Linked DNA regions of Azoarcus sp. KH32C. The protein of the gene in region 1 interacts with the protein of each later gene in a pairwise test. Links are inferred from orthologs where the notes say so. Each region holds a gene or a part of one and is shown in the gene's direction. Other genes may lie near its edges.

Region 1 (4,553 bases):
GCCTCGACCTTCGGCGACGCCGTGGTCGGCAACATCTCGCCGATCATCGACGGGCAGGACTATGAAGTGTTCTTCGTCGACGATTCGGGCGTTGCGCGGCGCAAGATCGCCGAGGTGCTCGACAAGCTCGCCGTGAAGCACAAGCACGCCGTCAATGGCCTCGAAGCGTGGACGCGCCTGCAGGGCATGGCGAGCCACGCTCAGCAACTCGGTCGCCACGTCAGCGACGAGCTCGACCTGATCCTGGTCGATGCCGAGATGCCGGAGATGGATGGCTACGTACTTACTCGCAACATCAAGGCCGACACCCGTTTCGACGGCATCCCGGTGGTGATGCACTCGTCGCTCTCGTCCGAAGCCAACCGGGCGATGGGAAAGCGGGTCGGAGTTGACGCATACGTGGCAAAATTCGACGCCGACGCGCTGGCGGACACCCTTCGTCCCCTGCTCACACGGGGCCACTGAACCGGGCCAGGCTCGCCGAGAGAATTACGGAGAAATACAACATGGCCGATCCCAAGACAAGATTTCTGGTCGTTGATGACTTTTCGACGATGCGTCGCATCGTGCGCAACCTGCTCAAGGAGCTTGGCTACACCAACGTCGACGAGGCCGAGGACGGTGCGGTGGCGCTGCAGAAGCTCAACAGCGGCCCGTTCGACTTCGTCGTCACCGACTGGAACATGCCGAACATGGATGGTCTGACGCTGCTGCAGACGATCCGCCAGACGCCGCATCTGAAGCACCTGCCGGTGCTGATGGTGACGGCCGAAGCCAAGAAGGAAAACATCATTGCTGCGGCGCAGGCCGGGGCGAGCGGCTACATCGTCAAGCCGTTTACGGCTGCGACGATGGCCGAAAAACTAGAAAAAATCTTTGAAAAGCTGGGCAAGACAGCGGCCGCCTGAGCAGTCGGTGCGGAATGACATTAGGGAGGCCGATGATGGCGAAAAAGCTCAAGGTCGATGAGGCAGGGGATTCGGACGAACTGCAAGCCTTGTTCGACAGCATCGCGAGTGGCGCGGCACCGCAGGTGGTTGCGCCCAAGGCGGAACCGAAACCCAAGCAGGATTCCGCCGGCGATAACGACGACCTGCAGGCTCTGTTCGACTCCGTGGCGGCGCAGTTCGAAGCCGCTTCTGTCCAGGAGGCTGCTCCGGCCGCCGCAGCGCAGCCGGCCGATGCTGCTCAGTCCGAGCATAGCTGCGAAGCGGTGTTTACCCGGATCGGACAGATGACGCGACAAGTTCATAACACCCTTTGTTCGCTCAGCTCCGACGACGGTCTGCAGGAGGCGGTGCAGGCGATTCCCGATGCGCGCCAGCGCCTGACCTACATCGCGCAGATGACGGAGCAGGCGGCGAGCCGGGTGCTTAACGCGACCGACATCGCCCAGCCGATCCAGAACAAGCTGGGTGCTGACGCCAAGGGCTTGCAGGCGAAGTGGGACAAGCTGTTCGCGAACCAGTTGTCGATCGAGGAATTCAAGGCGCTGTCGCAGGAAACGCACGGATTTCTTGGCCAGGTGGAGCAGGGGAGCCGCGCGACCAACGAGCAGCTGATGGAAATCATGATGGCCCAGGATTTCCAGGATCTCACCGGCCAGGTCATCAAGAAGGTCGTCGAACTCGCCCAGAAGCTCGAAACGGAGCTGCTGCAGGTTCTGCTGGAGGTCGCGCCGCCGGGCATGCGCAGCGAAGTGCAGGGCGGTCTGATGAACGGTCCGGTCATCAATTCGGAAGGCCGTGACGACGTCGTTACGACGCAGGAGCAGGTCGACGATCTGCTCGGTAGCCTGGGATTCTGACTGCAGCAAGAAGGCAGGCGCGGGTCTGCCGGGAACAATAAAGCGAGAACGTGATGAGTGACTTCGCCGGAATGGAAGAGCTGCTTCAGGATTTCCTGATGGAAGCGGGTGACCTGCTATCCGGGGTCGACAACAAACTGGTGGACCTCGAACGTGCGCCAGGCGACCGCGGACTGCTGAACGAGATCTTCCGGGGCTTCCATACCATCAAGGGCGGCGCAGGCTTCCTCAATGCGACCGAGCTGGTCACCTTGTGCCACCTGACGGAGAATCTCTTCGACAACCTGCGCAACGGCCAGCTCGACGTGACGCCCGAAGTGATGGACGTCATCATGGAAGCGACCGCATCCGTACGTGACATGTTCGGCAGCCTCGAGCAGGCGATGCAGCCCGCTCCGGCGGACCCCGACCTGATTGCACGTCTGCGCCAGGCGATCGCCGGCGAACTCGTCGGCGGTCGGGCGCAAGCGGCGGCCGCCCAACCGCAGGCGGCTGCATCGTCCGCCGCTCCGGGCGGGCCGAACTGGGAGCTGCTCCACAGTGCCGTCACCGGCGTGCCGATGAAGACGATCAACGAAGTCAGGTCGGCGCCGCCGGCGTCGGCTTCGGTACATGCTCCCGTCGCGTCGGGCCCCACGGTCTCGCCTGATGAGATCATCAAGGCGGCGACCGGGCGGCGCGCGAGCGACAAGCCAGGCGCGATGGCGACGACCGGGCGGCGTGAGGGCGAAAAGCAGCGCGACAACTCGATCCGCGTCGACACCTCGCGGCTCGACCAGGTACTCAACCTGTCGGGCGAAATCGGCCTGACGAAGAACCGCCTGAACGCGCTGCGCAGCGACATCCTGAGCGGCCGCAACGACACCGAAACCCTGCATTCCCTCGATCTGGCCGTAAGCCAGCTCGACCTGCTCGTCTCGGACCTGCAGAACGCGGTCATGAAGACCCGTATGCAGCCGATCGGGCGCCTGTTCCAGAAGTATCCGCGGATCGCGCGCGATCTGGCGCGCAGCATGGGCAAGGACGTCGAACTCGTGCTCGCCGGAGAGGAAACCGAGATCGACAAGACGATGATCGAGGACCTCGCCGATCCGATCATCCACCTGATCCGCAACGCGGTCGATCACGGCGTCGAGGACTCGCAGGAGCGGATCGCCGTCGGCAAGCCCGAAAAATCCATCGTCCGCCTGGAAGCGCGCCAGGAAGGCGATCACATCGTGATCCTGGTCGCCGACGACGGCCACGGTATGAACGCCGAACGCCTGCGCGCGAAGGCGGTCGAGAAGGGGCTGCTCAGCGAGGAAGAAGCGAGTGCGCTGGACGAGCGCCAGAGCTTCAACCTGATCTTCCTGCCCGGCTTCTCGATGGCGGCGAAGGTGTCGGACGTGTCCGGCCGCGGCGTCGGCATGGACGTCGTGCGGACGAACATCCAGAAGCTCAATGGCAGCATCGAGATCCAGTCGCAGCTGGGCAAGGGCACGACCTTCGTGATCAGCCTGCCGCTGACGCTGGCGATTCTGCCGGTGCTGCTGGTGCGCTTGGGCGATCAGCCGTTTGCCGTGCCGCTGTCGATGGTGCGCGAGATCCTGCCGATCGAGGCGGGAGAAGTGCAGGAAGTGGGCGGTCGCGCGACGATGGTGGTGCGGGGCGAAGTGTTGCCGATCCTGCCGCTCGCAAGCCTGCTCGGCTGGCCGCTGGAACGTTCGCCATGCTACGGTGTGCTGATGCAGACGGCGGAAATGTCCTTCATCCTCGGCATCGACAGCTTCGCCGGCCGCGAAGACGCCGTCATCAAGTCGCTCGACGACTTCCGTCCGAAGGGCGTGGCCGGTGTCACGACGCTGTCCAACGGCCAGATCGTACTGATCATCGACATGAAGGAACTGCTCGGCAGCGCTGGTGACCAGCGCTGGGTGAGCCGCTTCTCGCTGATGTCCAGGAGAGCTGCCCAGGTCGCTTGACCTCTTCGCCAGCCGGTTACGCAAACCGGTTTTGCTCCGGCGAGACCGAATACACGGTCCGCCGGAGGCTCGTCTTGCCTCCGCCTTGTTCCACTCCTACGATTAAACCAAGGATGTGTGATGGACCTCGCGCGGGGGATGGATCATGGGCGAGTTCGATTTCGACCGCTGGTGTGCGTTGGCGAAAGCCGACCCCGAGGCATTCTTCGCCGCGCGCAATCGCGAAATCTGCGCACTGATCGAGAGTCATCCCCCCGCCGTCCGCGAGCGTCTGCGTGCCTTGCAGTACTGTATCGATTGCGAGCGGGCGCGCGCCGGAACGCCCGAACGCGCGATGAAATGCCTCGCCGCGATGATGCATGAGCGACTGGTCGAGCTGGACCGCCAGAATCGGGAGTTGCGCGAGCTATCGCGCAAGCTGCTCGTAGCGGCCGGCGTCCATTGAAGGAGCCGGCCTGCGATTACGGCATCAGGCGGTCAGCTGCAGCAGTTGAGCGAATGCGTCCTCGAACTGCGCCAGCCCTTCGCGCTGCAGTCTTTCCCCGGTTGCATTGAGATCGATGCCGAGCGCGGCCAGCGCGGCGACCTGCTCGCGTACGGCGGCGACGTCCTGCGTGAGGGCGTCCCCGACGATTTTGCCGTGATCCCGCAGCGCGGCGAGGGTGGCGTCCGGCAGCGTATTGACGGTCTCCTTCCCGACCAGCGGTTCGACGTAGAGCAGGTCGTTGTAGGCCGGATTCTTGGTGCCGGTGCTCGCCCACAGCATGAACTGCGGACGCGCGCCG
Region 2 (4,575 bases), 1.3 Mb from region 1 along the record:
CTGACCGTGGACGACTCCCCTTCCGTCCGCGGCATGGTGGCCTTCACGCTGAAGGGGGCGGGTTACACGGTGGTCGAGGCCGGCGACGGCGCGGACGGGCTCGCGAAGGCGCGCACGCAATCGTTCTCCCTGGTCCTGACCGACCAGAACATGCCGAAGATGGACGGCCTGACGCTGATCAAGTCGTTGCGCGGCCTGCCGCCATACCGCAGCACGCCGATCCTGATGCTGACGACCGAAGCGAGCGACGCGATGAAGTCGCAGGGCCGCGCGGCCGGCGCCACCGGCTGGCTCGTGAAGCCCTTCGACCCGCAGAAGCTGCTCGAAGTCGTCCGCAAGGTCATTGGCTGATTCCGGCCCCAATCGCGAGCGCGCATGCAAACCGACCTCTCGCACTTCCACCAGGTCTTCTTCGAGGAGGCCGGCGAGCATCTGGCGACGATGGAGAGCCTGCTGCTGCAGCTCGACATCGCCGCGCCGGACGCCGATGACCTGAACGCGATCTTCCGCGCGGCGCATTCGATCAAGGGCGGCGCGGGGACCTTCGGCTTCGGCGATCTGACCGAAGTGACGCACGTCCTCGAAAGCCTGCTCGACCGCATCCGCAATCACGAACTCGCCCTGCGCCCGGAGATGATCGACGTCTTCCTGAAGGCGGGCGACGTGCTGAGCGCGCAGCTCGCGGGACATCGCGACGCAGCCGACGTCGATCCGTCCGCTGCGGAGGCAATCATTGGGCGGCTGCGCGAACTGGCGAGTACAACGCCTGCGGCGGCTTCCACGGCGCCCACAGCGGAAGTCCACGCTCCCGCCGCCAACCGCATCACCGTCACCTACACGCCGAATGAATCGGCCGCCGGCACGAGCGGCGAGACGGCGACCAATCTACTGGCCGAACTCGCCGACCAGGGCGAGGCGACCCTGCTCACGGAAGAACTGACCCCGGGCCGCTTCCGCTACGTCTTCACGGTTGCCACCGGCGCGGACGATGAACGCATCCGGGAGATCTTCGACTTCGTCGCGCTACCGGACGAACTGCATATCGAACAGGACAGCTGCGCGGCGGGCGCCGACGCTCCGAGCGCAGCGGCAAGCGGGGATGAAGACTTCGGCTTCTTCGACGACGCCCCCGGTTGCCCCGCCGAACCCGATCCGGGATACGGCTTCTTCACCGACTCCCCGACGGTGGAAGAACCGGATCCCGGATACGGGTTCTTCGAGCCCCTGCCCGCGCCCGTCGCCGAAACCGCCCCGGCCTCCCCCGCGCCCGAAGCGCGCAAGCCGGCTGCGAAGCCTGCCGACAAGGCTGCGGCCGACTCGTCGATCCGCGTGAGCGTCGAGAAGGTCGACCACATGATCAACCTCGTCGGCGAGCTCGTGATCACCCAGGCGATGCTCGCCCAGACGGTCGGCGGACTCGCGCCGGAGATCGCCGAGCGCCTCTTCAACGGCATGGCGCAGCTCGAACGCAACACGCGCGATCTGCAGGACACGGTGATGTCGATCCGCATGATGCCGATGTCCTTCGTCTTCAGCCGCTATCCGCGCGTCGTGCGCGACCTCGCGAATCAGCTCGGCAAGGACGTCGCGCTCGTGACCGAGGGCGAGGCGACCGAGCTCGACAAGGGCCTGATCGAGAAGATCGTCGATCCGCTGACCCACCTCGTGCGCAACAGCCTGGACCACGGCATCGAGATGCCGGATCGCCGCGCCGCCGCCGGCAAGAGCCCGCGCGGCACCGTGACGCTGCGCGCCGCACATCAGGGCGGCAACATCGTGATCGAGGTGGAGGACGACGGCGCCGGATTGCGGCGCGAGAAGCTGCTCGCGAAGGCGCGCGAGCGCGGGATGGCGATGTCGGACGCGATGAGCGACCAGGAGGTGTGGATGCTGATCTTCGCGCCCGGCTTCTCGACCGCGGAGACCGTGACCGACGTGTCCGGCCGCGGCGTCGGCATGGACGTCGTCAAGCGCAACATCGATGCGCTCAACGGTCGCGTCGAGATCGCGTCCGCACCGGGCATCGGCACCAAGGTCACGATCCGCCTGCCGCTGACGCTCGCGATCCTCGACGGCATGTCGGTCGGCGTCGGCGGCGAAGTGTTCATCGTGCCGCTGACCTACATCGTCGAATCCTTCCAGCCCGCGGCGAGCGACATCCGCACGATCTCCGGCACCGGGCAGGTCGTGCATGTGCGCGGCGAATACCTGCCGCTGATCCCGCTCTACCAGAACTTCAATCTGGAGCCGGAAACGCGCGATCCGACCCGCGGCATCGTCGTGATCGTCGAGACCGCCGGCGGACGCCTCGCGCTCTTCGTTGACCGCCTGCTCGGCCAGCACCAGGTCGTCATCAAGAGCATGGAAACGAATTACCGCAAGGTGCCCGGCTTTGCCGGCGCCACGATCATGGGCGACGGACGCGTGGCCCTGATCCTCGACATCGCAGCCCTCGCGCCGCGGCCCTGAACGCAGCCAAGGAAGAACTCATGACGGCAAGCCCATCGTCCGAACTGTCGCCGCACGCCGGCGACGAACTGCTGACCTTCACGCTCGGCAGCGAGGAATACGGCATCGACATCCTCAAGGTGCAGGAGATCCGCGGCTACGACGCCGTGACCCGCATCGTGAATGCGCCCGACTTCATCAAGGGGGTGATCAACCTGCGCGGCGTGATCGTGCCGATCGTCGACATGCGGATCAAATTTCGCCTGAGCGAGCCGACTTACGACGCCTTCACGGTCGTGATCATCCTGAACGTCGCCGGGCGCGTCGTCGGCATGGTCGTCGATGGCGTCTCGGACGTGATCACGCTCGGCCAGGACCAGTTGAAGGCAGCGCCCGAATTCGGCGCAACGGTCGATACCCGCTTCGTGCTCGGCCTCGCCACGATCGACGAACGGATGATCATCGTCGTCGACATCGAGCGCCTGATGACGAGCGAGGACATGGAACTCGTGGAAGCGGCGGCCGCCTAGGCGCCTTCCGATCGGATGACAAGAACCCAGGATTCGCAATTTTCCGGAGACACACAGTGAAGAAACTTCAGTCCCTCAAGGTCAGCACGCGCCTCGCCTGGCTCACCGGCGTCGCAGTCATCGGCCTGCTGCTCGCCGTGGGCGTCTTTCTCGTGCAGGGCAAGGCCCAGGCGCTCAAGGAAAAGCAGGACAAGACGCGCAACGTCGTCGAATCCGCCTATTCGGTTCTCGTCCACTTCAACCAGCTCGAGAAGGACGGGGTGCTGTCGCGCGAACAGGCGCAGAAGCTTGCCGGCGAGACGATCCGCCAGATGCACTACGACGGCGACGAGTACTTCTGGATCAACGACATGACGCCGCGGACCCTCTACCACGGGGCCAAGGCCGAGCTCGAAGGCAAGGACATGTCGGGGCTGAAGGACCCGAACGGCAAGCTGCTGTTCGTCGAGTTCGTCCGTGTCGTGAAGGATCAGGGCTCGGGCTTTGTCGATTACTACTGGCCGAAGGCCGGCTCCCAGGTTCCGGTCCCGAAGATCTCCTATGTACGCGGCTTCGCGCCCTGGGACTGGATCATCGGCTCGGGCATCTACATCGACGAGCTGGAGGCCGAGTTCCATCAGCAAGTCGTCAAACTCGCGATGATGATCGTGCCGATCCTGTTGGTGCTCGGCGTGCTGTCGCTGATGATCGCCCGCAGCATCGCGCGCCAGTTGGGCGGCGAGCCGATCTACGCCGCCGAGGCCGTCCATCGCATCGCCAATGGCGACCTGTCGATGGAACTGCAGGTCAGGAAGGGGGACACGACGAGCCTCCTCGCGTCGCTGAAGACGATGCAGGACAGCCTGCGCACGACCGTCGACGAAGTGCAGACGCTGGTCGAGGCGGCCGCGACGCGCGGCGAGTTCGACGTGAAGGTCACGGCCGAAGGCCGCAAGGGCTTCATGCTGACGCTGGCCGAACAGCTCAACCAACTCTCCGAGATCACCGACAAGGGCCTGCGCGACGTGATGCAGGTCGCGGACGCCCTCGCCCACGGCGATCTGACCCAGACCGTCGACAACGACTACCCCGGCCTCTTCGGCCTGACGCGCGAAGGGATCAACACGACGGTCATCAACCTGCGCAAGCTCGTCGACGAGATCAAGAGCTCGGTCGACTCGATCAACATTGCGTCGAAGGAAATCGCGCAGGGCAACCAGGACCTGTCGCAGCGCACCGAGGAGCAGGCCTCCAGCCTCGAGGAAACCGCCTCCAGCATGGAAGAGCTGACCTCGACCGTGAAGCAGAACGCCGAGAACGCGCGCCACGCGAACCAGCTCGCCAACGGCGCGAGCGAAGCCGCCGGCAAGGGCGGCGTGGTGGTCGGCGAAGTGGTCGGCACGATGCGGTCGATCAACGAGTCCTCGCGCAAGATCGTCGACATCATCTCAGTGATCGACGGCATCGCCTTCCAGACCAACATTCTCGCACTGAACGCCGCGGTGGAAGCGGCCCGCGCCGGCGAACAGGGCCGCGGCTTCGCGGTCGTCGCCTCCGAAGTGCGCAGCCTCGCGCAGCGCAGCGCGGGTGCGGCCAAGGAGATCAAGGCGCTGATCGA

Evidence for each region. The genes of interacting proteins can lie anywhere in the genome.
Region 2: the proteins of cheZ (region 1) and AZKH_RS27995 interact in binary tests that used the Escherichia coli proteins (3 or more experiments, as listed by UniProt). The link is inferred for Azoarcus sp. KH32C from one-to-one orthologs.

Annotation. Positions count from the first base shown.
Region 1 is NC_020516.1:3,642,269-3,646,821, reverse strand. The notes cover bases 94-2,875. They hold cheZ (protein phosphatase CheZ), read left to right. Parts: upstream 94-943; coding sequence 944-1,807; downstream 1,808-2,875. Other genes in these bases: AZKH_RS16150 (chemotaxis protein CheA), read left to right, coding at 1,861-2,875; cheY (chemotaxis response regulator CheY), read left to right, coding at 507-908; AZKH_RS16165 (chemotaxis protein), read left to right, coding at 94-465. In the rest of the region: more of AZKH_RS16165, read left to right, coding at 1-93; more of AZKH_RS16150, read left to right, coding at 2,876-3,768; AZKH_RS16145 (DUF3135 domain-containing protein), read left to right, coding at 3,914-4,213; tal (transaldolase), read right to left, coding at 4,238-4,553.
Region 2 is NC_020516.1:2,381,878-2,386,452, reverse strand. Bases 524-3,327 are described here. They hold AZKH_RS27995 (chemotaxis protein CheW), read left to right. Parts: upstream 524-1,185; coding sequence 1,186-2,469; downstream 2,470-3,327. Other genes in these bases: AZKH_RS27910 (methyl-accepting chemotaxis protein), read left to right, coding at 3,035-3,327; AZKH_RS10370 (chemotaxis protein CheW), read left to right, coding at 2,490-2,978. Also shown: AZKH_RS10380 (response regulator), read left to right, coding at 1-351; more of AZKH_RS27910, read left to right, coding at 3,328-4,575. UniProt on the Escherichia coli protein: Involved in the transmission of sensory signals from the chemoreceptors to the flagellar motors. CheA is autophosphorylated; it can transfer its phosphate group to either CheB or CheY.